Regions from separate parts of the Cupriavidus phytohabitans genome, predicted to be linked through region 2. Evidence: predicted binding sites of a transcription regulator. Region 2 holds the regulator's gene; each other region holds the start of a gene.
What was found. Region 2 encodes sigma-54, which starts transcription at its own class of promoters, with help from an activator protein. Its sites were predicted from a motif close to TGGCANGNAANCTGCTTT; they were not measured.
Positions count from the first base shown of each region.

Region 1: urtA (urea ABC transporter substrate-binding protein) is a predicted target of sigma-54. The motif match lies at 5,714-5,731, and genes of this name have one in related genera.
Region 3: J8I34_RS28720 (phenol hydroxylase subunit) is a predicted target of sigma-54. The motif match lies at 5,195-5,212, and genes of this name have one in related genera.
Region 4: J8I34_RS27415 (GTP cyclohydrolase II) is a predicted target of sigma-54. The motif match lies at 3,485-3,502, and genes of this name have one in related genera.

Region 1 is NZ_JAGIQB010000028.1:22,483-30,257, reverse strand. It holds gene J8I34_RS19605 (MaoC family dehydratase) at 1-89, shown strand, start outside; gene J8I34_RS19600 (MaoC family dehydratase) at 126-602, shown strand; gene cyoA (ubiquinol oxidase subunit II) at 1,245-2,207, shown strand; gene cyoB (cytochrome o ubiquinol oxidase subunit I) at 2,222-4,195, shown strand; gene cyoC (cytochrome o ubiquinol oxidase subunit III) at 4,201-4,845, shown strand; gene J8I34_RS19580 (cytochrome o ubiquinol oxidase subunit IV) at 4,845-5,216, shown strand; gene J8I34_RS19575 (hypothetical protein) at 5,287-5,460, opposite strand; gene urtA (urea ABC transporter substrate-binding protein) at 5,784-7,040, shown strand; gene urtB (urea ABC transporter permease subunit UrtB) at 7,137-7,775, shown strand, end outside.
Region 2 is NZ_JAGIQB010000018.1:103,443-111,217, forward strand. It holds gene rapZ (RNase adapter RapZ) at 1-109, opposite strand, end outside; gene J8I34_RS14885 (PsiF family protein) at 232-564, opposite strand; gene hprK (HPr(Ser) kinase/phosphatase) at 736-1,707, opposite strand; gene ptsN (PTS IIA-like nitrogen regulatory protein PtsN) at 1,787-2,242, opposite strand; gene hpf (ribosome hibernation-promoting factor, HPF/YfiA family) at 2,615-2,965, opposite strand; gene J8I34_RS14905 (RNA polymerase factor sigma-54) at 3,014-4,492, opposite strand; gene lptB (LPS export ABC transporter ATP-binding protein) at 4,648-5,448, opposite strand; gene lptA (lipopolysaccharide transport periplasmic protein LptA) at 5,502-6,149, opposite strand; gene lptC (LPS export ABC transporter periplasmic protein LptC) at 6,285-6,914, opposite strand; gene J8I34_RS14925 (KpsF/GutQ family sugar-phosphate isomerase) at 6,937-7,775, opposite strand, start outside.
Region 3 is NZ_JAGIQB010000057.1:16,003-23,777, forward strand. It holds gene catA (catechol 1,2-dioxygenase) at 1-346, opposite strand, end outside; gene J8I34_RS28695 (phenol 2-monooxygenase domain-containing protein) at 392-1,450, opposite strand; gene J8I34_RS28700 (phenol hydroxylase subunit P4) at 1,486-1,848, opposite strand; gene J8I34_RS28705 (aromatic/alkene/methane monooxygenase hydroxylase/oxygenase subunit alpha) at 1,872-3,473, opposite strand; gene J8I34_RS28710 (MmoB/DmpM family protein) at 3,523-3,795, opposite strand; gene J8I34_RS28715 (ferritin family protein) at 3,812-4,834, opposite strand; gene J8I34_RS28720 (phenol hydroxylase subunit) at 4,882-5,136, opposite strand; gene J8I34_RS28725 (sigma-54-dependent Fis family transcriptional regulator) at 5,477-7,102, shown strand; gene J8I34_RS28730 (M81 family metallopeptidase) at 7,196-7,775, opposite strand, start outside.
Region 4 is NZ_JAGIQB010000051.1:6,173-13,947, reverse strand. It holds gene J8I34_RS27430 (TetR/AcrR family transcriptional regulator) at 1-64, opposite strand, end outside; gene upp (uracil phosphoribosyltransferase) at 64-771, opposite strand; gene J8I34_RS27420 (URC4/urg3 family protein) at 871-2,193, opposite strand; gene J8I34_RS27415 (GTP cyclohydrolase II) at 2,190-3,428, opposite strand; gene J8I34_RS27410 (acyltransferase family protein) at 3,659-4,768, opposite strand; gene J8I34_RS27405 (amino acid ABC transporter substrate-binding protein) at 5,020-5,961, shown strand; gene J8I34_RS27400 (hypothetical protein) at 6,156-6,464, shown strand; gene J8I34_RS27395 (hypothetical protein) at 6,536-7,438, opposite strand; gene J8I34_RS27390 (HdeD family acid-resistance protein) at 7,636-7,775, shown strand, end outside.

The sequences.
Region 1 (7,775 bases), on a different contig from region 2:
TGCATACGCAGTGGGAAGCCACCAACCAGCGCGGAGAACTGGTCTGCACGGTCAAGGGCATGGGCATGTACGGCCGCCGCCCCGCATAACGACACATCCACCCACCCATCGAGGAGACAACCGAAATGCGTACCATCGCAACGCTGGAAGAGCTGGAAGGCCTGCAAGGGCAGGAAGTCGCGGTCAGCGACTGGATGGAGGTGACCCAGCAGCAGGTCAACCAGTTCGCCGAGGCCACCGGCGACCACCAGTGGATCCACGTCGACGTGGAGCGCGCCAGGAAGGAATCGCCCTATGGCGGCCCGATCGCCCACGGCTTCCTGACGCTGTCGCTGCTGCCCAGGTTCATGCATAACGCGCTGCACATGCCGTCGAAGATCGGCGTCAACTATGGCCTGAACCGCGTGCGTTTCACCGCACCCGTGCCGGTGGGCAGCAAATTACGGGCACGAATCAAGCTCCTCAAGGTCGAACGGCTCGATCCGCTGCCGAAGTCGCCCGAACTGCTGGGTGCCCAGTCCACGTGGGAGGTGACGATCGAGCGCGAAGGCAGCGAGCGTCCGGTATGTGTCGCGGAGTCGATTTCTCGCCGCTACGGATGAGCGGAAAACGACCGAGTCGCAGTTGAGCTGCGACAAAGCTTTTGATGCGCTGCGACAATATGCCACACAGAAATGTCGCACCTGCAAAGCCGCGCCAATGCGCGGCTTTGTGCATATTTATGATCGAAATTGTGATCTTGACGGCAATCAAGTGCTGCGATGCGACGACGGCACGTGATTGTCCGTTTATCTGAACGCTGTGTTCTGTGGCGTTGGGTTTACCCTCAATGTTGCGTTGCGGTACATTCGCGCCCACGATGTTTTACGTGTTGCGCTCCCCGGCCGAAAACCGCGCTTGCTGCCAGGCTTCTGATGGCAAGTCCGTCGGGAAGTGCAAAAACCTCGTATTCCAACGCTACCCGGCCGCTGTACTGAGCCGGGACCGTTCGCGGTTTCGGCCACCAGGTGCCGCAGCGCCGGCAAGGTCCCACAGGGCCTGCAGCGCGCGCAGTCAGTTGTCCTTCCGTGTTCATGGCGTTGCAAGGCCGCATGGTCCCCCGGCGTTAGATCCGCCGCCCGACCGCAACGCCAGCTAAGGACACGTCCTTCCGGTTTTCCCATAGCCCCACGCCTCTTGCGCGAGCATCAGGCGGTTTAGCCACGCTTTTGCCCAAAGCGCGGTGCAACCAAACCAGTCGTGACATGAAGAAACCCATACTGCCGCGTTGGACGCGGTTCCTGCCCTGCCTCGGCCTGCTCCTGCTGGCCGGTTGCAACATGACGCTGCTCGACCCGAAAGGGCAGGTCGGCGTCGACATCAAGAACATCATCCTGATCGCCACCTGGCTCATGCTGCTGGTGGTGGTGCCGGTGATCGTGCTCACGCTGGTGTTCGCCTGGAAGTACCGCGCGTCCAATACCAAGGCGCGCTATGAGCCGGACTGGTCCCACTCGACTGCGATCGAAGTGGTGGTGTGGCTGATCCCGTGCCTGATCATCATCGCGCTGGGCATCATCACCTGGAAGTCCTCGCACGACCTGGACCCGTACAAGCCGCTGGAATCGAACAAGAAGCCGGTCACCGTCGAGGTGGTCGCGCTGAACTGGAAGTGGCTGTTCATCTATCCGGAACTGAAGATCGCCACGGTCAACCAGATCGCCTTCCCGGTCGACACCCCGGTGAACTTCAAGATCACCTCGGATTCGATCATGAATTCGTTCTTCATCCCGCAACTGGGCAGCCAGGTGTACGCCATGGCAGGGATGGAGACCAAGCTGCACCTGATCGCCAACCATGCCGGCTCGTATGACGGCGTGTCCGCCAACTACAGTGGCGGCGGCTTCTCGGGCATGAAGTTCACGGCGGTCGCCATGTCGAATTACGAGTTCGACGAGTGGGTCGCCAAGGTTCGCGCCTCGTCGACCGAACTGGGCGTTGAAGGCTACAAGACGCTGGCACAGCCCAGCGAGAAGGAGCCGGTCACGTACTACGGCAAGGTGGAAGACCAGCTCTTCCACAACATCCTGCACAAGTACATGGACCACAGCAGCACGGCTGTCGCCGCGGACAGGTTCAAGGGCGGCCCGATCTGCACGTCGCGCAACACCCTCGGTGAAGAGCAGTTGTCGATGACCACGCCGGCCAAGCTGGCGGCGGGCGCGTAATCCTGGGAGCAATGATGTTTGGCAAGTTGAGTTTGTCGGCGATTCCGTTTCATGAGCCGATCATCATGGTCGTGCTGGCCGGCGTCGCCCTGGGCGGTGCCGCGCTACTGGGCGCGATCACGTATTTCAAGAAGTGGGGCTATCTCTGGAACGAGTGGTTCACGTCCGTCGATCACAAGAAGATCGGCGTGATGTACTGCCTGGTCGCCCTGATCATGCTGCTGCGCGGCTTTGCCGACGCAGTCATGATGCGTACCCAGCTGGCGCTCGCCACCAATGGCGCCACCGGTGTCCTGCCGCCCGAGCACTACGACCAGATCTTCACCGCCCACGGCGTGATCATGATCTTCTTCGTGGCCATGCCGCTGATGACCGGCCTGATGAACCTGGTCGTGCCGCTGCAGATCGGCGCGCGCGACGTGGCCTTCCCGTTCCTGAACACGCTGTCGTTCTGGCTGTTCGTGGCGGGTGCCATGCTGGTCAACATCTCGCTGGGCGTCGGTGAGTTCGCCAAGACCGGCTGGCTGGCCTACCCGCCACTGTCGGGCCTGGATTACAGCCCTGGCGTAGGGGTGGACTATTACCTCTGGAGCTTGCAGATCTCGGGCCTGGGCACGCTGCTGACCGGCGTGAACTTCCTGGTGACGATCCTGCGCATGCGCGCCCCGGGCATGACCCTGATGCGCATGCCGGTGTTCACCTGGACCGCGCTGTGCACCAACGTGCTGATCGTGGCCGCCTTCCCGGTGCTGACCGTGACCCTGGCGCTGCTGGGCCTGGACCGCTACTTCGGCATGCACTTCTTCACGAACGACGGTGGCGGCAACGCCATGATGTACGTGAACCTGATCTGGATCTGGGGCCACCCCGAGGTGTACATCCTGATCCTGCCGGCGTTCGGCATCTTCTCTGAAGTGATTTCCACGTTCTCCGGCAAGAAGCTGTTTGGCTACAAGGGCATGGTGTACGCGACCGCCGCGATCATGGTGCTGTCGTTCATCGTGTGGCTGCACCACTTCTTCACGATGGGCTCGGGCGCCAACGTCAACGCGTTCTTCGGCATCACGACCATGATCATCTCCATCCCGACCGGGGTGAAGATCTTCAACTGGCTGTTCACCATGTACCGCGGCCGGGTCCAGATGACCTCGCCCGTGCTGTGGACGCTGGGCTTCATGATCACCTTCGTGATCGGCGGCATGACCGGCGTGCTGATGGCCGTGCCTGCTGCTGACTTCGTGCTGCACAACAGCCTGTTCCTGATCGCCCACTTCCACAACGTGATCATCGGCGGCGTGCTGTTCGGCTACCTGGCCGGCATCACCTACTGGTGGCCGAAGGCGTTCGGCTTCACGCTGAACGAGCGCCTGGGCAAGTGCGCCTTCTGGTGCTGGCTGGTCGGCTTCTACTTCGCCTTCATGCCGCTGTACGTGCTGGGCCTGATGGGCATGACCCGCCGCCTGAACCACACCGACAACCCGGCCTGGACGCCGTGGCTGTACCTGGCCGTGGTGGGCGTGGTGTTCGTGGCGCTGGGCATCTTCTTCCAGGTGTTGCAGATCGTCGTCTCGATCCGCGACCGCAAGAAGCTGGCCGACGTGACCGGCGACCCGTGGGGCGGCCGTACCCTGGAGTGGGCCACCTCGTCGCCGCCGCCGTTCTACAACTTCGCGCACACTCCGGTGGTGCGTGACCTGGACGCGTTCGCCGACATGAAGGCCCGTGGCGAGACCCTGCCGACCGAAGGCTACGAGAAGATCCACATGCCCAAGAACACGGGCGCGGGCTTCATCATCGGTGCCTTCAGCCTGGTGTTCGGCTTTGCCCTGACCTGGCATATCTGGTGGATGGCCATCGTTGGCCTGGTGGGCATGGTGTGGGCGTTTATCCACCGCAGCAACGACGACCATATCGATTACTACGTGCCGGCCACCGAGGTCGAGCAGATCGAAACGCGCCATCTGCAGCGCATTGCTTCGCAGGCCTAAGAACCATGTCGACTCAAGTCCTAGACCGCATCCCCGCGCAGGCCGGCGCCAAGGCCCACGCTGACGCGCATGGCCATGACCATGCGCACCACGATACCAGTGCCAATACGGTGTATGGCTTCTGGATCTACCTGATGAGCGACTGCATCATCTTCGCCGGGCTGTTCGCCACCTTCGCCGTGCTGCGCGGCGAACTGGCGGGCGGGCCGTCGGCGAAGGAGCTGTTCGAGCTCAACTACGTGCTGGTGGAGACCTTCATCCTGCTGTTCTCCTCGATCACGTACGGCATGGCGATGATCTCGCTGCAGAACCGCAGCCTCAAGCACGTGCAGACGTGGCTCGGCGTCACGTTCCTGCTGGGCGCGGCGTTCATGGCGATGGAAATCAACGAGTTCCACCACCTGATCGCCGAAGGCGCCGGCCCGGGCCGCAGCGCGTTCCTGTCGTCGTTCTTCACGCTGGTCGGCACCCACGGCCTGCACGTCGCCAGCGGCATGCTGTGGATGATCGTGCTGATGTGGCAGCTGGGCAAGAAGGGCATCACCCCGACGCTTAGCAAGCGCCTGATGTGCCTGTCGCTGTTCTGGCACTTCCTGGACGTGGTCTGGATCGGCGTGTTTACCGTGGTCTACCTGATGGGACATCTGTGATGGCACAACACAACGCACCCGCGGCGCACGGCGCCCACGACTCGCACGCCGCGCACGATTCGCATGGCAGCACCCACGCCAGTTTCAAGTCGTACCTGATCGGCTTCGTGCTGGCGGTGGTCCTGACCGTGATTCCGTTCAAGCTCGTGATGGACGGCACCATGGACAAGGGCACGATCCTCTGGATCATCCTCGGCATGGCCGCGGTCCAGATCCTGGTCCACCTGAAGTACTTCCTGCACCTGGACACCTCGTCCGAGCAGCGCAGCAACGTGATCGCGCTGCTGTTCACGGCGCTGATCCTGGTGATCGTGGTGGCCGGTTCACTGTGGATCATGTACAACCTGAACGCCAACATGATGCCGATGTAAGGACTGCTGTCCTGGCATCGAAAAAACGGGGCCCCGCGAGGGGCCCCGTTTTTTATTTGCAGCTACCTCATCAAGGCTTGAACGTATCGCCAAGCACCACGCCTTCGCAGCGTGGGTCGGCACTGCCCACCAGCACCGCCGAGCCGCCGATGGTGTTGAGGGTGATCGCGCTCAGGCCGCTCGATTGCCATTGGTCATGTGGTACGAGCCGCGCCCTGACGCGGACTGCGTGGATTGTCGCCATTGGCAAGCCCCGTACGCTTCGGCGCCGGTTCCCCTTGCCCAGTGCGGCGCCGGCCGGCCGCTGACGACACGACCGATTCTGGCGCATGGCCGCGACCCGCTCGCGGGCACCATGCACCGTCACTGCTCCCATTTCTCCCGTTGCACTATCTCGGTGCCGGTTCACGCTGCACGCTCGTGGTGCGCGATGGTTCCTGCGACCCGCTGAAGCCATGCGCGCCGCGCGCAGCGGCCGGGTTGCCGCTCAAAACCGATGGCACGCTAGTTGCAGATGCATCACCTCGGGGAGCGTGTCCCTACTAACACCACAAACGGGAGCTGCAAATGCAACGACGTGACATGCTGAAGCTGTCGGCCATCGCCGCCGCGGCAATGATCGGTACCAGCCCGCTGGCCATGGCGCAGTCCAAGGAACCGATCAAGGTCGGGATCCTGCACTCGCTGTCCGGCACCATGGCCATCTCGGAGACGTCGCTGAAGGACGTGGCCCTGATGACCATCGACGAGATCAACAAGAGCGGCGGCGTGCTCGGCCGCAAGCTCGAGCCGGTGGTGGTGGACCCGGCCTCCAACTGGCCGCTGTTCGCGGAGAAGGCGCGCCAATTGGTCAGCAAGGACAAGGTCGCGGTGACCTTCGGCTGCTGGACCTCGGTGTCGCGCAAGTCGGTGCTGCCGGTCTATGAAGAGCTGAACTCGCTGCTGTTCTACCCGGTGCAGTATGAAGGCGAGGAAATGTCCAAGAACGTCTTCTACACCGGCGCCGCGCCCAACCAGCAGGCGATCCCGGCGGTGGAATACCTGATGAGCAAGGAAGGCGGCGGCGCCAAGCGATTCTTCCTGCTGGGCACGGACTACGTCTACCCGCGCACCACCAACAAGATCCTGCGCGCGTTCCTGAAGAGCAAGGGCGTTGCCGACAAGGATATCGAAGAGGTCTATACCCCGTTCGGCCACAGCGACTACCAGACCATCGTCGCCAACATCAAGAAGTTCTCGCAGGCCGGCAAGACCGCGGTGATCTCGACCATCAACGGCGATTCCAACGTGCCCTTCTATAAAGAACTGGGCAATGCCGGCCTGAAGGCCAAGGACGTGCCGGTGGTGGCGTTCTCGGTGGGCGAGGAAGAACTGCGCGGCATCGACACCAAGCCGCTAGTCGGCCACCTGGCGGCGTGGAACTACTTCATGTCGGTCAAGAACGCACAGAACGATGCCTTCAAGAAGCAGTGGGCGGCCTGGGTCAAGGCCAACAATCTGCCGGGCGGCGACAAGCGCGTGACCAATGACCCGATGGAAGCCACCTATGTCGGCATTCATATGTGGGCACAGGCCGTGAAGAAGGCCGGCAGCACCGATACCGACAAGGTGCGCGCGGCCATGTACGGCCAGACCTTCAAGGCGCCGGACGGCTTCACGCTGACCATGGGCGAGAACCACCACCTGTACAAGCCGGTGATGATCGGCGAAGTGAAGGGCGACGGCCAGTTCTCGGTGGTGTGGAAGACGCCGAAGGCAGTACGTGCGCAGCCGTGGAGCCCGTTCATCTCGGGCAATGAAGGGAAGCCGGACAAGGTGATGTAAGGCGGTCGGCTTCCCTCTGTTTGGCTCCCCTCTCTCGCTTGCGGGAGAGGGGAGTGTGCACTCAGCTTGCCAACACCTTCGCACTTGCCAGCCGCTATGCGCTATTCGATATCCCTTCCCGTTCCGCCCTGGCTGCGCGTCCTGGTGGCAGCGCTGCTACTGGCCTCAGCGCCCTGGGCCATGGCGCTGACGCAGGCTGACCTGAAGCCGCTGGCCGAGGACGACTTCGACGCCAAGACTGCGGCGTTGTCCGCGTTGGCGAAGGCATCGCCCGCCGAAGCCGCACCGATCCTGAAAGCCTTGCAGGACGACGCCCTGCAATATGCGCCGTCGGTCGGCATGGTGCGCCAGGACGGCGACAATACGGTCGATGCGATCACCGGCAAGCCGGTCAAGGTCAAGCCGGACGAACTCGAATCCCTGACCCTGAACAACAGCCTGCGCGCGCTGGTCGACAGCGCCGCCAGCAGCCTGCTGCTGCAATCGCCCGACATCGCGGCGCGCGCGCAGGCCATCGGCACATTGCGCGACCAGCCGGAAAGCGCCTCGCTTGCCGCCGTGGAAGCCGCGCGCAAGACCGAGGCCGATGCCGGCCTGCGTGCCAGCCTCGACGTGATCTGGGCGAACCTCGTGCTGGCAGAACCTGCGGATGCCGCCGCGCACGATGCGCGGCTCGAAGCGATCCGCATCCTCGCCAGCGACAGCAACCCGCAGAGCCGCCAGAAGCTGGCGCCG
Region 2 (7,775 bases):
TGAACTGCGCCGGCAGGTTGTCCACGCAGTAGTACCCCGCATCTTCGAGGACATTCAATGCGACGGACTTGCCGGAACCGGAAATGCCGGTGATAAGGATGATGCGCATAGCAACTGAAGCATAGCATCACGTGATGGCCGCGTCATGACAGCGGGATGACCGCGGGCCCGGAAACAACGATGGCGAACCTCGCGGTTCGCCATCGTTGCTTGCTCGGAAGAGGGCCTGCCTCAGGCCGACTTCGACAGGCACTCCTTCATGTACGCCTTGTATTCGTCGCCCTTCTTGCCCTTGCCTTCCTTGCTGCAGGCCGCCATTTTTTCCTGCTGGGTCTTGGGCACCGCGTCCGGCTTGGCCGACAGGCACTGCTTCATGAATGCCTTGCGCTCGTCGCCCTTCTTGTCGCCGGCCTGCGCATTGCAGGTCTTCATCTTTTCCTGCTGCGCGGTGGGCGCCTTGGCGGCGTCCTTTGCCGGGGCCGCCGGTGCCGACGCCGACTGGGCGAAGGCCACGGATGCCAGCAGCGGGGTGACCAGCGCGCACATCGCGATCAGTTTCTTCATGCTTGCTCTCCTTGGTGTGGAAAACATCACGGCCGCACGGTGTCAGGGGCTGGCGGCGGCCTTGTAATGGGCTCGATGCCCATTACAGCACAAAACGGCACTATGGATGTCGGCGTTGACGGCGGGGGAGGCCGCCGTTGTAAGCAATTGAAAACGCGTGTCCGGCCCCGGTCAGAGCAGGCGGCCCTGGCCGCGCGAGACCGCATCGGCCTGCATCGCGGCGCGCTGGCGGTCCATGAAGTCGCGCAGCGTGTCGATGCCGCGCAGGCGCAGGATGGTGTTGCGCACGGCGGCCTCGACCAGCACGGCGAGGTTGCGGCCGGCCGCCACCTGGATCTTGACCATGTGGATCGGCAAGCCCAGCACGTCGAGGTATTGCGAATCGAGCGGCAGGCGCTCGAACTCGCCGTCGTTGCGGCGCACCAGCTGCACCACCAGCTTGATCTTCATCTTCCGGCGTACCGCGGTCTCGCCGAAGATGGTCTTGATGTCGAGCAGGCCCAGGCCGCGCACTTCTAGCAGGTTCTGCAGCAACGGCGGGCAGCGGCCCTCGATAAAGTCCGGCCCCAGGCGTACGAAGTCAACCGCATCGTCAGCCACCAGCCCGTGCCCGCGCGAGATCAGTTCCAGGCCCAGTTCGCTCTTGCCCAGCCCCGATTCACCCATGATCAGCACGCCCATGCCGAGGATGTCGAGGAACACCCCGTGCATGGTCACGCGCGGCGCTGAGATGCGCGACAGGTACAGGCGCAGGTGGTCGATCACCGCTGCCGACGACACCGGCGTGGTGAACAGCGGCGTGGAAGAGCGTGTGCAGCGCAGCTCCAGGTCCGGCGGCGGCTCCATGCCGTCGGCCACCACCAGGAAAGGCGGTTCCAGCAAGATCAGCTCGCCCATCTGGCGCTTGCGGATATCGTCGTCCAGCCGCTGGTAGTAGGTGATCTCAGGCTTGCCAAGCACCTGGATGCGGTTGGGGTGGATCAGGTTCAGGTGGCCCACCAAGTCTGCGGCGGAGGTGGCTTCGCGGGCGAATTCCACGTCGAAGGCGCGGTCCGCACCTTCCAGACCGGCCACCCAAGAGAGTTTGAGGTCGGCTGCGTTGTCGTCGAAGATGGACTGGGAGGTGACGCCGGTGAGTTCCATGCGGGTATGACGTGTGGGGCGGTGTGCCAGGCGCTGCGCCTGTCCGGTCTGTGCCGGCCCGTTCAGGTCAATCGGTGAATCAGGGATGCCATTCGGTCAGCAGCTGGTGCACGGCTTCGGAAGTGGGCAAGGTCGCCAGCCCTTCGCGCATGTCGCGATCGGACAGCAACTGCGCGATCTCGGACAGGATTTCCAGGTGCTGCTGCGTGGCCTGTTCCGGCACCAGCAGGAAAATCAGCAGCGACACCGGCTTGCCGTCGGGCGATTCGAACGGGATCGGCTCGGCCAGGCGCATGAAGGCGGCCAGCGGCTGCTTCAGGCCCTTGATCCGGCCGTGCGGGATCGCCACGCCTGCGCCAAGGCCGGTGGAGCCCAGCGACTCGCGCGCGAACAGGTTGTCGGTCACAGTAGCGCGCGCCACGCCATGGTTGTTCTCGAAGAGGAGCCCGGCCTGCTCGAACACACGCTTCTTGCTTGTGACGCTGACGTCGAGGGTAATGTTGCCGGGTGGCAGCAATTTGGCCAAACGATTCATGGGCGATGCGCAGGATTTCAGTTAGCGGGCGGATCCGCCGTTCCGCCGGGCAGTATGGCTCAGAGGCTGCCGGTCGCCGGCAACGCCGAGGCGTCCGGCCATTATAGAGCAGCGGCCTCCCCGTGATTGTGCAGCGCAGCGCCGCGCGGTGGGCGTCCGCACCGTAAGCGGGCGCGGGCAGGATGCGGCTCTGCATGTATGGCGCAGCATACACCCTGCCGCGGCCGTTGCGAACACTCCGTCTCAAACGGGTGACACGCCTTTGCGCAGGCGCCACAGCGCACAGCGCCGCAGGCGCAAAAAAGCCGCGCTATGCGCGGCTTGCCTGTTCAGTCTTGATTCAGCAGCCCTCTGCAGGGCCCCCGGGCACGCTCATTGCTGCATCTGCGCTGCGGCCATCTGGTACTTGACCGCTTCGCGGTCGTGGCCTTGCACGCGGTCCTTGTAGCGCAGTACCTGACGGTCCAGCTTGTCGACTAGTGCGTCGATCGCTGCATACAGGTCTTCATGATGCGCTTCAACGAAGATGTCCTTGCCCCTGAGATGTAGATTGATTTCCGCATATTGCCGCCTGTCCTTTTCCTTGTGATTGTCGACAGAGAGCAGCACGCTAACGCCAATGACCTGATCGAAATGCCTGACGATTCGCTCCAGCTTCGTTTCCACGTACTCACGCAACGGCGGCGTGATGTCAAGGTGGTGTCCACTGATCTTGAAGTTCATAGCGCTTCTCCTTCTGAAAGAGCCTCACCAGGCAGGCGGTGGGCTCGGCTACAAAGACTTGCGGAGATTCACTGCGGGGATCTTCAGGGCTTCGCGATATTTGGCAACGGTGCGGCGTGCGACAACGAAGCCTTGCTCACCCAGCAGTTCGGCGATGCGACTGTCGGAAAGGGGATTCCTCGGGTCTTCGGCTCCTATCAGTTGCTTGATCAAGGCGCGGATGGCCGTTGATGAAGCCGCGCCACCGGTTTCGGTGGACACGTGGCTGCCGAAGAAGTACTTCAGTTCGAAAGTACCCATCGGCGTTGCCATGTATTTATTGGTCGTCACCCGGGAGATGGTTGACTCGTGTAATCCCAGTGTATCGGCAATCTCCCGCAAAACCAAGGGGCGCATGGCGATTTCGCCGTGCGTGAAAAAGTTCTTTTGACGCTCGACAATGGCCTGCGAGACACGCAGGATCGTGTCGAACCTTTGCTGGATATTCTTGATCAGCCAGCGCGCTTCCTGCAGTTTCTGCTGCAGGCCCGCGGTACCCGACTCGCCCTTCGCGCCGCGCAGGATCTGCGCGTACATGTCGTTGATGCGCAGCCTCGGCATCACATCGGGATTGAGCTGCGCGATCCAGCCGCTGCCGCTCTTGCGCACGAACACATCGGGCACGACGAAGTCGGCCTCGGGTCGGCTGTAAGCCTGGCCCGGATAGGGTGCCAGCGAGCGGATCAGCTCGTGCGCGGCCTTGAGTGCAGGCTCGTCTACCTGCAGGGCTTTTTTCAGGCGCGTGTAGTCGCGCACCGCCAGCAGCTCGAGGTGGTTGTGCACGATGTTCAGCGCCAGTTCGCGCTGCGGGTGCTGCAGCCGGCGCAATTGCAGGCCCAGGCACTCGGCTGCATTGCGCGCGCCCACGCCCGGCGGGTCGAAGCTTTGCAGCAGCGTCAGCATCGCCTGCACTTCGTCGATCTCGAATTCGAGCTCTTCCGGCAGTTCGGCGCAGATTTCTTCGAGTGTCGCGCTGAGGTAGCCGTCGTCGTCGAGCGATTCGATCAGGAAGATGGCCAGGCCCTTGTCGCGCACCGAGATCTTCAGCGGCGTGAGCTGTTCCATCAGGTATTCGCGCAGCGTGGGCTCGGCCTCGCGCAGCTGCATCGGCGTCTTCTCGTCTTCGTCGCCTTGCGGGCGGCGCGCGAAGTCGTCCAGGCTCCAGTCGCCGCCATAGTCTTCGCCACTGTTGCTGTCGCCGTAGCTGTCGTCGTCGCCCGCGCCATCGGTGCGCGCCTCGCCATTGCCTTGCGGCTCGGAAGGTGCCGGCGCCGGCGCGCTCTGAACATTGACCGAACCATCGGCGGCCACGCGCAGCGGGCTTTCGATCCAGTCGTTCTCGCGTTCGAGAAGGGGGTTTTCCGTGAGCGCCTGTTCGACTTCCTGCTGCAGTTCCAGCGTCGAAAGCTGCAACAGCCTGATCGACTGCTGCAGTTGCGGTGTCAGTGCCAGGTGCTGGGAGAGGCGGAGCTGTAGCGACGGTTTCATGCGACCTATTTTATGCGCATCTTTCCGTTGTTGGAACGGAAATTGCTATCAATGTCGCGGCTCGATCGACGCCGGCAGTGGGCTGGCCCACACCCAGATCATGGGGCCGAAAGCAGGGAGAATCAATGGCCTGCCGCTGTGGACAGGCCAGTACATCACATGCGGAAGTTCTCGCCGAGGTAGACGCGCCGCACCGATTCGTTGGCGATGATCTCTTCGGGCCGCCCGGCGGCCAGCACGGTGCCTTCGCTGATGATGTACGCGTGGTCGCAGATGCCAAGCGTTTCGCGCACGTTGTGGTCGGTGATCAGCACGCCGATGTTGCGCGCCTTCAGGAAGCTGACGATGCGCTGGATCTCGCCCACTGCGATCGGGTCCACGCCGGCGAACGGTTCATCCAGCAGGATGAAGCGCGGCGACGATGCCAGCGCGCGCGCGATTTCCACGCGGCGGCGTTCGCCGCCGGACAGCGACAGCGCCGGGTTGTTGCGCAAGTGAGCAATCTGCAGGTCGTCGAGCAGCGCGTCGAGCCTGCGCTCGATCTCGGCCTTGGCCAGCGGCTTGCCGTTTTCCACCTGCAGCTCCAGCACGGCGCGGATGTTTTCCTCGACGTTGAGCTTGCGGAAGACCGACGCTTCCTGCGGCAGGTAGGACAGGCCCATGCGCGCGCGCTCGTGGATCGGCAGGCTGCTGATGTGGTCGCCGTCGAGCACGATATCGCCCTCGTCCAGGTTCACCAGCCCCACGATCATGTAGAAGGAGGTGGTCTTGCCCGCGCCGTTGGGGCCGAGCAGGCCGACCACTTCGCCGCTCTTCACGTCCAGCGACACATCTTTGACCACGGTGCGCGAGCCGTAGTGCTTCTTCAGGTGGCGCACGACCAGCGTGCTGCCGCCTTCGAGGACGGCCGTGGCTTGGGCGGAAGGCTTTTCGGCGATGGTGGCGGTATCGGTCATTGGCACAGTCTGGCGTTCAGCGTTTCAGGCGAGGAAGCGGTCCCCGCCCGGCGTCAGGGTTTGTTGGCGGGCGCGGGCGCCGGCTTCAGGTCCAGCGGCGAGCCGCTGCCCGAACCCTGCGCATTCGGGTCCTGCCGAGGCGACAGCACCGCGCGCACGCGGCCCGACGGATTGGCGGCCGAGGTGTTGTCGCCGCCGCCGGCAGCCGTGTAGAACTCCTTGCGGCTGTCGTAGGTCAGCACCGCGCCGCGGATCTCGTCGAGCATCTTGGCGCCCTGCAGGCGCGCCATGCGCGCGTGGCCGATCAGCTTGGACAGCTCCTGCTTGCCGTCGTATTCGATGCGGTCGCCCCAGCCGTCGATGTACTCGTCGACGCCTTCGCGCTTCTGCCGGATATAGGCTTGCTTGCCCGGCTTGGACGTGGCCACCGCGAACTGGTAGCCCTCGGGATCGGTGCGCAGTTCGGCCGCATCCGATTTCAGGATCATGGTGCCCTTGGTCAGCACCACGTTGCCGGTCAGCGTATAGATCTGCTTGACGTCGTCGTAGCTGGCATTGTCGGCCTCCAGCACCATCGGCTTGTCGCGGTCCGCGCGCTCGGCCAGCGCGGGCTGGGCCAGCAGCAGGCCGAAGGCCATGGCCGTGGCGAGCAGGGCCGGGGCGGCGTGTCGACGGGACGAAGTCGTCAGGGAAGCAGTCATGTTGGCAGCAGTAGCTAGAGGGCGTGGTGGTGCGGATTATGCAGATGCGGGTCGTGCGGGTCGTGCGGGGCGGGCAGGGCGCGCTGCGGCATGGCCGTTGTCCGGGCGGGCGGCCGGGCGGCCGCGCCAGCCAGGTCAGGGCCCCGGCGTACGGCCCGGGGACGGCCCGGTGACGATGGTGCCGCGTACGTTGCCGAGCAATTGTACTTCGCGGGTGACGTTGTTGAAGATCAGCCCGTTCGCGGTCATCACCGACGGGCCGCGCATCAGCTTCACCGGCTTGTCGGTCTTGACGATGTCGTCGTTGACCAGCAACTGGAAATAGCTCGACGCGGCGCTCAGCTGCGGATCCTTGGACGGGTCGGCGCCCTGCTGGCGCAGCACATGGCCGTTGCCGTACAGGTCGATCACCGAGCCTTCCGCATTCATGCGGCCCAGGTCGGCGCGTGCCGTCACCGGCGGCCGGTCCGGTTCATAGGCGCGCAGCGCGGGGCGCGTGACCTCGTAGGTCTGGTCGTCCTCGAAGTGGACCATGCGCTCGCCGGTGAAGCGGATCTTGGTGCTGCCGTCCTGCGCCAGTTCCGTGGCCGAGAAGCGGTCCATGAAATAGTCCGGCTCGTGCTTCTTGGCCGCCTGCGTGTCCTGGCTTTCCTTGGGCGAGTTGATCTGCACCAGCCAGAAGGTGCTGCCGGCGACGATGGCCATCAGCAGCAGCGGCAGCAGCCGCATGACGATGCCGCTGAGGGAGGCGATGAGTGCCTGCATGGTGTGCTTGCCCGCGCCCCGTTCAGATGACCTTGGCGCGGGTCAGGTCGTGGATATGCAGCGCGCCGGCCAGGCGGTCGTCGTCGTCGACCACCAGCAACTGGTTGATGCGGTTGGCTTCCATGACCTGCACCGCCTCGACGGCGAGCTGGTTCTGGTTGACCACGTGCGGGTTGCGGTGCATGACCTCGCCGATGGGAACGGTCTTCCAGTCGCGCGGGGTTTCCAGCAGGCGGCGCAGGTCGCCGTCGGTGAAGACGCCGATGGCATGGCCGTCGGGATCGACCACCGCGGTCATGGCCATGCCCTTGCGCGTGATTTCCATCAGCGCCTGGGCCAGCGGGGTGTTCTCGCGGACACTGGGGACCGCATTGCCGGTGCGCATCACGTCGCGCACGTGGGTGAGCAGCTTGCGGCCGAGCGCGCCGCCCGGGTGCGAGCGGGCGAAGTCTTCCTCGCCGAAGCCGCGCGCGTCCAGCACCGCTACGGCCAGCGCGTCGCCCAGCGCCAGCGCGGCGGTGGTGCTTGCCGTTGGCGCCAGGTTCAGCGGGCAGGCTTCCTTTTCCACGCCCGCGTCCAGATGCGCGTCAGCCAGCTTGGCCAGGTTCGATTCAGGATTGCCGGTGACCGAGATCAGCCGCGCACCGATGCGCTTGACGATCGGGATGATCGACAGCAGCTCGCCGGTCTCGCCGGAATTGGAGAAGGCGATCAGCACGTCATCGCGTGTGACCATGCCCAGGTCGCCGTGGCTGGCCTCGGCCGGATGCACGAAGAACGCCGGGGTGCCGGTGGAGGCCAGCGTGGCCGCTACCTTGCGCCCGATATGGCCGGACTTGCCGATGCCGGAGACCACCACGC
Region 3 (7,775 bases), on a different contig from region 2:
TTTCGCCCCGGGCGACGGGGGCGCCGGCCACGTACAGCGGTCCTTCGATGGTGCGCGGCGTGCCGCCCGAGATGCCGGCGCGCGCCTCGGCCTCGTCCATGCGCAGGTCCAGGAAATGATCGAAGCCGAGCCCCGGTGCGATCAGGCCGAGTTCACCCCTGCGGCCGGCATCGGCCACGTAGTTGAGCCCGGCCCAGAATTCCTCGGGCTGGATATCTAGGTCCTCGATCATGTAGAACAGGTCGCGCACCATCCGGTGCACGATGGCGGCGATGCGCGGGTTGGCATTCTGGCCGGTGCTCTCCTCGATGCGGTTGAGTACGGCGTCGATCGCGATCTTGTCCATGGTTGTCTCCTATGGCCTTGTGGGTGGGTGAAGTGGGAAACGTTGTCAGAGCGAGCGGAACAGCGGGCTGCGGGTGGCCTGGCTCGCGTCGGCCGCCGACAGGAACTTCTCGGTAAAGATGTCTTTCTCGAACAGCCGGCCCTGCATCAGCGTGGCGATGCAGGCCTCGATCATCGGCGGCGGCCCGCACAGGTAGGCACGCCAGCCGCGGAAGTCGTGGCTGAAGTGGCGGCCGGCCAGGTCGTGCACATAGCCACGCTCGCCGGACCAGTCGCTTTGCTCGGGCTCGCCCGACAGCACCGGCAGGTAGGTGAAGTTGTCGTGCTGCCCGGCCAGTGCCTCGAAGGCCTCGCGATAGTAGAGTTCGCCGGCATTGCGCGCGCCCTGCACCAGCACGATTTCGCGCGGATCGCCGGATTCCAGCAGGTCGAGGATCATCGAGCGCGGGCTCGACAGCCCCGATCCGCCCGCCATGAATACCAGCGGACGCGGATCGCTCTTGCGCACGAAGAAGCGACCCAGCGGGCCCGACAACTGCAGGCGCTCGCCCGTCTTGAGCTGTTCATGCACATAGGTGGTCGCGCTGCCGCCGGGCACCAGGCGTATGTTCAGCTCGATCTCCCCCGCCGACGGCGCGCTGGCGATCGAGAACGCGCGCGGCGCGGCTTCCTGGCCGATCCACACGTTGACGTACTGGCCCGGCTGGAACTGCAGCGGCTCGCCCTCGATGCGCAGGAACACGCCCTTGATGGTCGGCGTCAGTGCCTCGATGCGCACGACTTCGGCGGTGAAATCCATCAGCGGCAGGCATTGCGCGTCCGGATCGGGCTCGATGTCGGCCTCGATCACCATGTCGGACATCGGCGTGGCGCAGCAGGCCAGGCACTTGGCTTCCTCGCGCTCGAAGTCCATCAGCGCGAACGGCGATGCCTCGCCGTGGTCGAGTTCGCCTTCCAGCGTCTGTACCTTGCAGGTCCCGCACAGGCCGTGGCCACAGGCGTGCGGCAGCCACACGCCGGCGCGCAGGCAGGCATCGAGCACGGTCTGGCCTTCCTCGATGTCGATGGTCTGCCCGAGGGGCTCGATGGTCAGTTGGTAGGTCATGACAGCCTCCGTATTGACGTTGCGGCGACGACGCGTCAGTTGCAGGAGCCGGCAATGCCGGCAAGGCCCGGCGTGCGCAGGCGCAGCACCGACTTGTGCCCGAGCCCGTTGGCGGCCAGGCTGGCGTCCGCGTCCGGCGCGAAGGGCTCGCCGCCGCGCAGCCACTGCACCTGCGTCCAGTCGATGGCGGCGCCTTCGGGGTGGGCCGCCAGCAGCGGCGCGATGACGTCGCTGACCATGGCGCCGAACGGCATGTCGGGCGGCAGCGGCAGCGTGAAGGGGCTGCAGAACAGCAGGTGCTGGTCCCAGCCGAAATACACCAGCTGGTTGCCGTGGAAGTTCTCGACGCGGTCGCGGGTCTCGCCCGCGTAGCCCGGCTTCAGTGCGATGACTGGCATGGTGGTCTCCGGTGTCTCTTTTTTCAGTCGTGTTTGTGGTCGCAGCACGAGGCGCCGCCGCCCTGCTCCGACGCCTGCGCGCCGTCAGCGCCCGCTGCGCCGGTCCAGCGCTGCCAGTTGGCGCGGTCCTGCGAATCGGCGTAGTCGCCGCGGTCTTCCGGGCGCAGGTGGTACCAGTCCAGCACCTCGGGCAGCGTGGCGCCGCCGCAGTTGCCCTGGAAGATCTGGTGCACCGGCAGCCACGCCTGCACGTACTTCTCGGGCTCGCCGAGGAAGATGTCGCGGCAGCCGTCGGAACAGAAGTGGTAGTGGTCGCCGTCGTGCTCGGCCTCGCGATAGCAGATCTGCGTGGGATCGTCCGGCTCGGTGAAGGCCATCGGAATCTGGCACACCTGGCACAGCATCGGCAGGCCCGGGTTGTACCAGCGCTGCCCTGCCTCCTGCTGCTGCTTCCAGTAGTCGAAGCGCGGGCGATAGTGCTGGCCGAAGCTGTCGGGATACTTCTCGGCCAGCCAGTCCATTTCCGACGGTTCCGGCACCCAGGTGTGGATGGCAGCGGCGTGGTTGAAGTTGTAGAAGATCGACCAGGCGATGTGCGACAGGTGGTCCTTCTCCTTCGCAGCCTGCTCGTGGTACTTGGGCATGCGGATGCCGTAGCGCGCCAGGTCGGCGAACAGTGCGCCGCCGTTCTGCTCGAAGTAGATCTCCCACGCTTCCTTCCAGCTCATCACGCGCTTGGGCAGCATGTAGTCCATCATCATCGCCACCAGCGTCAGCAGCCGGTAGCCACGCCAGAACCACTTGTCGATCCACTTCTGGATGATCGGTCGGTTGGCCGGGTCCTGCTCCAGCATGAACTTGACCACTTCCAGCCCGAGCGTCATATGGCGCGACTCGTCCGACTGCGCCGAGAAGCCGAAGGTCACGGTGGCCATGTCGCCGTTGTAGGCCGCACCCGACATGAACGGCATGAACAGCAGGTTGGTCAGCACGTATTCAAACGAGAACGAGATCGCCGTGATGAACTCGAACGGCCCCGCCGTCATGGCGTCCTCGAAGTACGACTTGGGCACCGACAGGTACCACAGCCGGTCGTGCAGGTGGCGCCAGTCGGCAAAGCCGTTGAAGTACTTGTTGTAGTGGCTGATGGTGTGGATCTGGGTCTGGCAGTGGCGCAACTCGTCGACCGACTGCATCTGGCACGCAACCCGCGCGCCCACGCCGCGCAGCGTGCGGCCGGCCATCGCGAAGCCGCGGTGCGCGGCATATTCCAGCGGCGACACGCCGGTCAGGAACAGCTTCAGCGCGTTGACGTAGCGCGCGTCGGTGACGTTGAGCTGGCCGTTGTTCTGCTGGAACGCATCGATGATCGCGTACAGCTTGCGTTCCTTCTCGGACTGGAATTTCCAGTAAGCATCCATGGTCAGCCGGAACGGGTCTTCCCAGCCGTCCCAGTCATGGATCACGATGCCTTCGAACTTGTCGTGCGGGAACACGGCATCCATCGGCTGGTAGGTGGTCTCCCAGCCCAGGTCGCGTGTCAGCACGGCGTACTTTTCCTTCAGCGACAGCTTGGGCCTGGCGGCCTGCCGCGCGGCGGAGGCGATGGCGGTGGCGGTGGTCATGTCCTTGTCTCCTGGTATTTGCGGTTCGATTTGCGGTTCGATCCCCGGCTCAGTGCCAGGCCAGCACGAACTGGTCTTCGGTTTCGTCGATATTGCCGGCCAGCGAGATCAGGCCGAGCTGCAGCTCCTGCACGTCCCAGGCGCGTCCCATGCGTTCTTCCACGCTGGCGCGGTTGATCTCCAGCCGCCCGGGCGCGTCGATCTTGACCATGGCCGGATAGCGGTTGACGGTGGCGTGCGGGTTGTCGGCCTCGATGGCGTCGATGACGGGACGCATCTCCTCGTTGGCCTGCAGGGCGATGAATACGATCTGTGCGGTCATAGCGGTCTCCTCGGGGTCAGGCAGCGGCCCTGGCCGGCGTGTCGTCAGTGGCATGGGCCAGACCCAGTCCTGCCAGCCGCTTCGTCAGCGCGGCTGATGACTCGTCCAGCGCGGCTTCGGCCTCGCCGGCGAACAGGCGGCGCGCGAGCGGCACCAGCGCATGCTGGAAACGGTCGAGCCAGGCGAAGGCATAGCCGGCAATCACGCCGGCGTTCTCGGCAGATTCCTGCGCCGCGGTCTTGACCGTGGCGTCGACCCAGCGCGCGGTCTCGGCGTACCAGGCGTTCATGAAGTCGGTGACCAGCGCGAACGCCGGGCTTTCCGCCGACAGGCGTGCATCGAGGCGCTGGTAGATGAGCGGGTACAGCAGCCCGTCCAGCACCAGGTTCTGCGCCACATGCAGTTCGAACCAGTCGTCGCGCACCAGCAGGTCTTCCACCGCAAGGCGCAGCGGCTGCCACGCCAGGTCTTCCATCCATGCCGCCTTGGCGGCATCGACGGCCGCCTTGTCGCCCACCAGCAGGCCGATGCGGGTCAGGTATTGCGCGATGCCGAGGCGGTCCATGGTGTGGAACATGGCTGCTTCGGTGATGGCGGAGCCGAAGCCATAGGCGGTGATGGCAGCGTTGTTCATGTTGGCCGCCCATTCGAGATGACGCAGCGGCACCACGCCCAGCGTCAGCAGCTCGCGCAGCGGTTCGGGCAGCGATGCCAGCAGGCCGCGCTTTTCCACGAACTCCAGGTTCTTTTCCATCGCCTCCTGCTGGCGTGCGCGGGCGTTGACGTAGCTGCCGTAGTAGAACTGGCGCGGGTCCTTCAGCGCGTACCAGTCCTGCATCACCACCCGCGTGCGGCGCGCGTCGTAGAGCTCGTACTGCGGCTGCCACAGCGGGCGGTAGTGGAAGCTGGTTTCCGGCTGCAGGTCGTACATCGCCTCCTGGTAGCGCGTGGCGGGCTTGTCGGCGCCGAGGCGCCGAGCCAGGTTGGCGAAGGTCTGCCGGATCGGGCTGACGCTGTCGGTACGGATATCGATTTGCATGGTGGGTTGCTCCTGTCTCCCTGGTGGCTATTCGGTGCTGCCGCGGCTCAGGCCACGGTCTCGCTCCATTTGTCGCGTTCGCGTTCGAGCGCCCGTCCGAGCTGGTGTGAAACCGTAATGGCGCACTGCGCCGCGCAGAACGCGCTGAACTGCTCGGGGCGCATGACCAGCTCCACATAGAGAGCCGGGTCGCCGAGCGAGAACTCGAACTCGACCCACTGCTGGCCGCGCGACGTCACCCGGACGTAGGGCTGCGACCGGCGGGAGCCTGGCGAGGCGGGATGGACGATGGGCGTGATCATGTCTCGCTCCTGTTGCGGTGCACACCGGCTGGTGCGCGCTGTTTTTGGTGGGAGACATATAGCGAAGGCCGTGCCACGGGCCGTGAACCCATACGCCGCAAGGCTTGGCGGGAAAGCGCGCGGGGTATGCGCGTCGCGGTCGGTTGACGATTTGATGAGGTGAAAAAGCCGGTTTTCACCAAATGATCAAATCGGCCGTTACTGCGCCGCACCATGCCGCCGCAAAGCCCGATCATGGACTTGCGTGGCCCCCGAACCGGCGTGCTAGGCTACGGAAAACGAGGCAGGAACGCTCCCCTCCGGATCGATTCGCGCCCGCAGGCAATCCTGGAGGATGGAGATGACCGCGCCCCCCAAGCAGCCGCCGTTCGACCTGGCTTCGCTGCTGACGATCGACCCCAAGGCCGCGCAGATACGGCTCGGGGATTCCCGCATGGTGCTGATGCACACCGAGGCGCTCAGCTACCTGCGCAAGGAAATCCTGGACACGCTGGGCCTGGAGCGCGGCAAGGGCCTCCTGATCCGCATGGGCTACGCGCAGGGCATGCGCGATGCCGAGATGGTCAAGCGCGAACGCAAGGAAGAACTCAAGCATTCGCCCAATGACGCCTTCCTGCTCGGTCCGCAGCTGCATATGCTCGAAGGCGTGACGCGGGTCGACCCCGTGCGCCTGGAGATCGACCGCGACACCGGCCACTTCTACGGCGAATTCCTCTGGCAGGATTCATGGGAAGGCGAAGCGCCCTTCAACGAAGCGCTGAGCCGCGAGGAAGGCGGCTGCTGGGTTCAACTGGGCTATGCGTCGGGCTACAGCAGCACCTTCATGGACCGCCTGGTCATCTACAAGGAAACCGAGTGCCAACGCCGGCTCGACGCGCTGTGCCGCATCGTCGGCAAGCCGGCCGAGGAATGGGACGATCCCGACTACCTGAAGTACTTCGAGCCCGATTCCGTCATCAGCGACCTGCTGTCCCTGCAACAGGAAGTGAGCACGCTGCGCGAGACGCTGTGCGGCGCCAACCAGGGCAACCTGATCGGCCAGTCCCCTGCTTTCCGCGAAGCCTTCGGCCTGCTGTCGGCAGCTGCCGACAGCCATATCACGGTGCTGCTGACCGGCGAAACCGGCGCCGGCAAGGAGATGTTTGCGCGCTGGCTGCATGACCACGGCCCGCGCAGCGAGCAGCCCTTCATCGCCGTGAACTGCGCGGCGATCCCGCACGAACTGATCGAGTCGGAACTGTTCGGCGTGGAGAAAGGCGCGTATACCGGCGCCCAGCAATCGCGCCCCGGCCGCTTCGAGCGCGCGCACGGCGGCACGCTGTTCCTCGACGAGATCGGCGACCTGCCGCTGTCAGCGCAGGTCAAGCTGCTGCGCGTGCTGCAGAACGCCGAAGTCGAGCGCCTGGGCGGCGTCGAGGCACGCAAGATCGATGTGCGCCTGATCGCGGCTACCAACGTCAACCTGGCGCAGGCGATCCGCCAGGGGCAGTTCCGCGCCGACCTGTTCTACCGCATCAGCACCTATCCCGTCGCCATCCCCGCGCTGCGCGAGCGCCGCGACGACATCCCCGAACTCGCGCAGACGTTCATCCAGCGCTTCAACGCGCGCTACCAGAAGCAGGTGCGCGGCCTGAGCCAGCGGGCGCGTGATGCATTGATGCAATACCAGTGGCCCGGCAATATCCGTGAACTGGAGAACATGATCGAGCGCGGCGTGCTGCTCGCGCCCGCCGTGGGGCTCATCGATACATCCCACCTGTTTGCCAGCCAGCAGGCGGGCTCTGCCGAACCGCCCGAGGATGCCGACGCCCTGCTGCAGAAGCTGCTGGACCAGCAGGTGTCGCTGCCGCAGATCGAGACCGCGCTGATGAAGCTGGCGATCGACACCACGCGCGGCAATTTGTCATCGGCGGCGCGGATGCTGGGGATTACGCGGCCTCAGTTGGCGTATCGGTTGAAGAAATAAGGGGTTTTCGCTGCCGTCGGCGACGCTGAAGCGGGTCTGCCGCCGCCGGCACCATTGGCTATGAACTGATGTGCGCGCTGGCTTAGTGCTGCCTTAGCCAGCCCAGGCAGCGGTGTCGTCGAGCGGATAGACCGGCCTGCTGACCTGCCGGAACGGGAAGCGCTCGTAGCGCGAGCTGGTGACGCCTTCCCCGTCGCACTCGACAACCGCCTTCGCGATCGGGACGAACACCGGGCGACAGTACATTCGCGACTTCAGTAGCAGGAACTTCGCCCGATGCGGATCGATGCCGATATGGGTGAAGATCCCCATGTCCCAGTGCTCTTGGGGGGTCTCGGTCACCACCACCTGTGCCGCGCCGATATCGAGCAAGGCGGTGCGCCCCATGCGGATGCGCTGCCCCGTGTAGGTCGGCCCTGTGATGATGTACTCACCGTCGCTGATCGCGGCAACCTTGCCGGTCAGCGGCTTCGCTTGCGGATAGACATCCAGCTGCGGCAGCGGCACCTTGTCGCCGACCGGCAGCGTGATACTGGCCCCGACGCCGGCGTCCACCAGCGCTGCCACCGCTTCGGGGTCGCACACGGGCCCGACCGCGATGCCGGTCAGTCCTTGCGCCAGGGCCTCGTGCAGCACCGCCATGTTGTCGCAGGTCCCGCCGGACATGCAATTG
Region 4 (7,775 bases), on a different contig from region 2:
GCGCAAGCGGTATGCCATGCGCCGGCAGCGCCCGGCGCGGTGTGGCGCTGGCGCCCGGGTCCATCACCGTGTGCCGTAGAGGCGGTCGCCGGCATCGCCCAGGCCGGGCACGATGTAGCCGTGCTCGTTGAGCGTCTCGTCGATCGCGGCGGTGACGATCCCCACTTCGGGATGCGCGGCACGCAGCGCGCGCAAGCCCGGACGCGAGGCGATCAGGCACACGTATTTCATGGTGGTGACGCCCGCCTCCTTCAGCCGGTTCAGCGCGGCAATGGCCGAGTTGCCGGTGGCCAGCATCGGATCGACCACGATGACCATGCGCTCGTGGATATCTTCCGGCATCTTGAAGTAGTACTCGATCGGCTCGAGCGTCTCGGGGTCGCGGTACAGCCCGATATGACCGACGCGCGCCGCCGGCAGCAATTCCAGCATGCCGTCGATGAAACCATTGCCGGCACGCAGGATCGACACCAGGCACAGCTTCTTGCCCGACAGTATGCGCGACTGCGTCGGCGCGATTGGGGTGCGGATGGAAATGGTTTCCATCGCCAGGTCGCGCGTGGCTTCGTAGGTCAGCAACTGGCTGATCTCGCGCACCAGGCGGCGGAAATTGTCGGTGGTGGTTTCCTCGCTGCGCACCAGCGTGACCTTGTGCTGCACGAGCGGATGGTCGACGACCAGCACGCCGGGCATGCCGGCAGCGTTGTCGTCGCGGCCGGCTACACCGGGAACAGCGTCGGGAACAGCGGGAACAGCGGACATGTCGTTCATGGGGACGCTCCTGATGCCATGTTTGAAGCCACGTTATCCAACGCAAACCTTGCAGATCGCGGAACGCGATCGCGGCGGGCGCAGGGGCGCCCGCCGTGCTCAGAACACGGTGCCGTCGCTGACGATGCTGAACGGCGGCGCACCGCCCGGGCGCCGCTTGGCGGCGATGCGCCGGCCTGCGGCCCAGGTGCCGCCTTCCAGCACGCGCGCCAGCGGGAAGTCGGCTTCCGCCAGTCCCAGCGCCTGGCGCACGCCATCGGCCACCAGGTCCAGGCCAGTCACCGTCAGCGCGCGCCATTCGACGATCACGGGCTCGTCCACCGCATGCGGCTCGGCGATAAAGGACGCATCGCGCGGCACCATCAGTTCGAAGTCGAACAGCAGGCCGCCGTTGCGGTACTCAGGCAGCCCGGTCAGCGCATCCAGCCCGGTGACCGTCAGGCCCGCATCTTCCAGTGGTTCCAGCAGCGAATAAGTCAGCCACTGCGTGAGCTTGTGGAATGGCACCAGCCCGCCGGGCGCGGCAGGATGGTGCCAGCAATCGCCCAGCGACACACCCTCGACCACGATACGCCCCGGCCAGACCGGCCCCAGCCCCACCAGCAGCGTGCGCAGCAGAAAGCTGGCGTCGAGCCGCTCGTTGACCGCATGTGCCTTCAGGTAGTCGAACAGGTTGCCCAGCCGCGCGGGCCGCCCGAACAGCGCCGGCGTAGCTTCCATCACCTCGCCCAGCCGGCGCAGCAGCCCGGCGCGGCCTTCCAGGCCCACCAGCGGGTTGTGCTGCGCTACCTGGAAGGCGTGGGCGATGCTGTCGGCATCGATGCGCTGCAGCCGCTCGGCATCCGCGCGCAGCGGGTCGCCGGGCGCCGCGGAAAAGCCGCCGCGTGCGAACAAGACGAAGCTGGCCACGCCCAGCCCCTCGGAGCGGGTCAGCACCAGGTCGCTGGCCGGATCGCGGTAGCGCCAGTCGGGGCCCGCGCCGGCGTCGAGCAGTACGCTCGGGATCACCAGGTCGATGCCGATGCGGGCGCGCTCTTCGCGGTGCTCGGGCCCGCTCAGGCCGGCGCGCTCGCACAGCACCTGCCAGCGGTCCACACGCTGGTCGACGCCGCCGCTCTCGAAGTGGCGCCAGCGGCTGTGATAAGGCACCTGCAGGTCCGGATAGCGCTGCCGGATGGTGCTGGCCACGTAGTCGGCGATCGCGTGGATGCGGTCGGGGTGCCAGGTAAACAATTCGGACGCGCCGCTGGCCACGTGCTCGGTGACCGCCGCGCAATGTGTGCGCACGGCCTCCGCGCACAGCAGCGCGGAAGCGGGGTGCCCTTCCGGCACGGGGCTGAGCCAGCCCCCACCCGGACGCATTTCCTCGCCTGCTCCCCGACGGTCCATGCCGCCACGATCCTCTTCGGGATACATTGTCATTCGTTCAACCCCCTGCCCTTTGCCAGGGCCAGTTCATCGGCATCTGGCGGCGTGTAGCGCGTAAAGTAGCCGGCCGCCACCTTGGCGTCGATCTCGACACGGGCGTCCGCCGGGATCAGGGTTTCGGGGATCGCCACCTGCTCGACCACCTCGATGCCCTGCGCCACCAGCGCGCCATGCTTCATGTTGCTCATCGACGCCCAGCGGTCGATGCGACGGATGCCCAGCCAGTGGAACACATCCGGCATCAGCTCCTGGAAACGCATGTCCTGCACGCCTGCCACGCATTCGGTGCGGGCAAAGTAAGTCTCGGCGCGGTCGCCACCCGCCTGCCGCTTGCGGGCGTTGTAGACCAGGAACTTGGTCACCTCGCCCAGCGCGCGGCCCTCCTTGCGGTTGTAGACCACCAGCCCCACACCGCCCTGCTGCGCCATCTCGATGCACACTTCGATGCCATGTGCCAGGTATGGCCGGCAGGTACAGATGTCTGACCCGAACACGTCGGATCCGTTGCATTCATCGTGCACGCGGCAAGCCACTTTGGTCTCGGGCTTGCCGAGCTGGCTGACGTCGCCGAAGAAGTACAGTGTCATGCCCCCGATGGGCGGCAGGAACACTTTAAGGTCGGGCCGCGTGACCAGCTCCGGGAACATGCCGCCGGTCTGCTCGAACAGGCTGCGCCGCAACACGCTCTCCTTGATGCCGAAGCGCGCCGCCAGCCCCGGCAGGTACCAGACCGGATCGACCGCCGCCTTGGTCACGCGCACGTCGCCATTGGCATAGAGGATGCTGCCGTCTGGCGTCAGCCGGCCGGCAGCCATCGCCGATATCAGTTCGGGCATGTTGATATGCGCGCGCGTGACGGCAATGGTCGGGCGGATATCCACGCCCGCCGCAATGCGGTCGGCGAAGACGGAGGAAACGAGGTGGCCCCAGGGATCGAGCGAGACGATCTTTTCCGGATCGGCCCATTGCGGGTGCGGGCCGATGGCCTCGGCGGGTGCGGTATCGGTCAGGTCGGGACGATGGTCGCGCTGCAGCGAGCCGCTGGCGACCGCCAGTGCGCGGTAGATGGCGTAGGCGCCGGCATGGGTGCCGATCACATTGCGCTGCGCGGGATTCGCCAGGCTCGCGATCACTGGTCCGCGTTCGGCTGCGGTGGGCGCCCCCCAGTGGATCGGCTCGGCCGGCTTGCCGCGGCGTGCGTGCGAAGTGAGGACGATATGGTCGGACATGGCACCCTCGGTTCCGATGGAATCCTGACCAAACGGTCAGGTTTACACTTCCATACTAGGCAACGTTCATGCCATCGCCCAATGCCGGTTTACGTGAGTTTTGCCGCGCTCCGTATGGAGCCGTACGCAAGCGGGGCGACGCGCATGCACGCAGGGCGTGCCGGGGACATGACGCCGACGGTGCGCGCGCACCAGCAGGAGGCAACGCCGCGCGCGCAGGGTTGCAAGCCTTAGACAGTAGGACGGCTCGCCGATCCGCGCGAGTCTGACAGCCAGGCCCACGCCGCCCGCAGCCCGGCCAGCGGGCTTGCGCTCTCCACGTAGCGATGGAACAGCGCGCCGGCAACGTTGCTCAGTGCCCACGCGGCCGCCATGCCCAGCGCGTTCAGCAACGGCTCCCCAGGCGCAAGGTTCGACACCAGCGCGTTGACCAGCAGGCACACCGGGAAGTGCACCAGGAAGACCGAATAGGAAATGCGGCCGAAGAAACCGACCACATGGCCGCGCGGCCAGCGCTCCATCCAGCCGCCGCGGCGGGAGATGGCCAGCAGCAGCGCGGTGGCCAGCGCCACGGCGATGCGCAAGCGGAAATCGACGATCAGCGCCGCCAGCGCCACCGCGCCGATCACCAGCATCGGCATGGCCGACCGGCCCGGGTTCGAGGCCCACCATGCCAGCGTGCCCATGCCATAGGCGCCGAAGAAGTACACCGCCCAGATATCCCAGGCGGCATCGCGGTTGAACCAGAACAGCGACGCGACCGCCAGCAGCGCGACCACGCCGATGCCGGCAACGGCGCCCGCCTGCGCCTGACGCGGCGCCAGGGCGCGTGCGGCCCACAGCGCCACCAGCAGCAGCCCGAACAGCTGGAGGTCGATCGCGACGTACCAGACACCGGCCGAGAGCGCATCAACATCCAGCACGTTATGCAGCAGCGTGAGGTGCGCCAGGAACTGCGTCAGGTGCGCAGGTGCCGGGATCGATTCATGGATCATCCACTGCCGCGCCAGCGCGGAGCCGGCAATGCTCAGCAGCAGCGCGACGGCGAATGGCACCACCAGCTTCAGGTAGCGGCGCCACAGCATCGCCAGTGGATGTTCGCGGGTTTCGAGCCGGCCGTGCGGTGCCAGGCTGCGCGCGGCCAGGAAGCCGCTGATCACCAGGAACACCTGGACTGCGATGCGGGCGTAGTCATACAGCCAGTCCACCACCCCCGGGGCCAGGCGGTAGGCAGTGTCGGACATCGGACCGTAGAAAGCGAGGTGATGCAGCACGATCAGCTGGGAGCTGACCGCCTTGAGCGCGTCGATGCAGGGCAGGCGTGACGGACGGGGGCTCATTGTTCTTGGGATCTGACAAAGCGCACGGAAGGCGCGATTCTACCTGTTTGCCCCGATTGACATGTGGCGTCGCATCCACAAATTGCGGATTGGTTACACACTGGCAACGATTGTTGCCCTTTGCCTGCTTTGGGCTTCCATGTCTCACCGGAGAGGCATTTGCTTATGACGACTTTATCCTTCGCCCAGCGAAGGCTGGGGTATACCCTAGCGTCTTTGCCGCACCGCCGGCCAGCTATCCGGTTTCCCGAATGTCCGTCTCTGTCCTGTCTTCCCTGCTTGCCCCTTTGTCCAGCGCGCGTCGCCCCCTTGCGGCGCTCGCCTTCGGTGTCATGGCCGCCGCGCTGACGCCGGCTGCGGCCAATGCCCAGTCGCAAACTCCCGTGCTCGACAAGATCCGCGATTCCGGCACCATTGTGCTGGGCTACCGTGAATCGGCGCTGCCCTTTTCCTTTGCCGACGACAAGGGCCAGCCGGCCGGCTACGCGGTCGATCTGTGCCTGCGCGCCGCCGAAGCGGCGCGCCAGAAGCTGGGCCTGAAAGACCTGAAAGTGCGCTGGATGCCACTGACGCCGCAGAACCGCATTCCGGCGGTGGTCAACGGGCTGGTCGACCTCGACTGCGCCCCCAACACCAACTCGCTCGAGCGCCAGAAGCAGGTGGCCTTCAGCGTCTCGCACTATGTCTCGACCGTGCGCATGCTGGTCCGCGCCGACTCTGGCATCCGCTCGCTTGGCGACCTGCGCGGCAAGACCGTGGTCACCAGCGCGGGCTCGACCGGCGACCGCCACGTGCGCCGCCTGAAGGGCCAGTACGGCTACCACGACGTCTACGCCAAGGACCATGGCGAGTCGTTCCTGCTGCTCGAATCCGGCCGCGCCCAGGCCTTCGTGATGGATGACGTGCTGCTGGCCGGACTGCGTGCGCGCGCCAAGGATCCGTCGCAGTACTTGATCGTGGGCCCGTCGCTGTCGGTCGAGCAGAACGCGCTGATGTTGTCCAAGGCTGATCCGGAATGGAAGCGCCTGGTCGACCAGGCGCTCGCCACTGCCTTCACCGGCCCGGACGTGGTCGCGCTGCAGAAGCGCTGGTTCCAGCAGCCGATCGGCAGTCGTGGCATCAACCTGGCGCTGACGCCTTCGGGCGAGGTGCGCGCGGCGTGGAAGCATCCTTCCGACGCCGTCACCGAGTAACCCGGATCCCGCCAGCAAAGACCCCGCCCGCAGCCGGACCGCGGCCGCAATTCAGGGTTTCCATGAGAGTGCCGCGCCGGGCAAGCCCCAAGTTGACAGCGACAAACGATGTTGGCGACACTGGCCCGAGCCATCCCTGCGTGGGATAGGCCACATACACGACCGCCCGACGGCGGCATTTCTCAGGAGAAACCATGAACAAGTTTGTCGCGACCGCGATCGCGCTCTGCCTCGGCGCCGCCTCGCTGGCCGCCCAGGCGCAGGGTACCGGCAAGAAGCAGTTCGATCCGTATTCCCAGGGTGCAAAGTCGGGCGAGAAATTCGACCCGTACTCGCAGGGTGCCAAGGCCGGCGACAAGTTCGACCCGTACAGCCAGGGCGCGAACAAGAGCACGCGCAGCGACCTGAACCCCGCCGCTCCGGCCGCCGAGCCGAAGCCGGCGAAGAAGTCCTCCAAGCCGAAGGCCAAGAAGAAGGCCGCTCCGGCGCCGGCCGCCAGCTGAAACGGCAATGGCTCCGACGAAAAAACCCGCCGAGGCGGGTTTTTTTGTGCCCTGCGCGGGCCAACGCCACTTTATGGCGCCTGCGTGTCGCGCTCCAGCGCGGTGACGTCGATGCGCTGCACATTGCCGTCCTGCCGCACCTCGGTGCGCAGCACGAAGGCTTCGGACGGGCAGTACCAGTCGGTCACGAGCATCAGCGAGGGTTCGACCTGCACGACTTCCTCGCCCACCATCACCGGCCCCAGCGAAGTGCGCTTCTCATAGGTGATCGGCAGGCATTCCTTGCGCCCCATCACGGTTTCGATCACCTGGCGCCGGCCCACCTGGCGCGAGCCGATATGGATCGATGCATGCAGGGCGCGCATGGTGCTGACCACTTCGTCGGAGCCGAGGGGATAGACCTTGAGCGATACGCTGGACTGGAACGTCTCGCCTTCGAGCCTGCTGCCTTCGCGCAGATCCATGCCGGCGTAGTTGAAGACGCCCTTGCCCCGGAACGAGGCTTCGCCGTACATGCGCGCATAGCGGGCGCGGGCATTGATGATCGCACGCTGGCTTTCGATGCTGGTCTCGTCATCGGGCGTGCGCCGGTCGATCACGACCTCATGCACCTGTTCCATGATCACCGGCGGCCCCATCAGCGCCGACATCGCCGACTTGGAGCTGACCGTCAGCTGCGCGCGGCAGCCGGATGCGCTGCGCCCGACATCGCGCAGCGTCATGCGGATCGACATCGGCATGGCGCCGTCGCCCTCCAGCTGCACATGCGAGCCGGAGCGGAACCATGGCGCGTTGCAAAGCACGGCCGCCGCCGACGCGGCCATCTGCGTGGCAGCCACCTGCGCGGCGGCATTGACGGCTGTCGCGGCGGCACCGGCGGGCGCCGCCGGCTGCGCCGCTGCCGGCATGGCCAGCAGCGTGGACGCCACTGCGGCAAGGCTGGCAAGCCGGTACTGTTGCGCCTTTGTCTTCACATGAATCCCTGTCTAGAATGACCTGGCGCCCCCGATATCCCGCCCGGCCTGCCACGCGTCCGCCTGGCCACTCAGATTATTGGTGTTTTTCGTGCAAGTGGCTATCTCGCTGACCCTTAGCGGTGGCCAGGGCCACATGCCTGAGGCCGCCGGGCTGTTCCCGTGTACCGGCCCGCGCGGGCCCAGAGGGAGGTTCCATGCTTCAGTACTACGCGAAACTGTGGTGGGTGGTCGCCCTGCGCGGCCTGTTTGCGCTGGTCTTCGGCTTCTGCGCGTTCTTCGCGCCGATCGCCACGCTGGCCGCGCTGGTGATCGTATTCGGCGCCTTTGCCGCGGC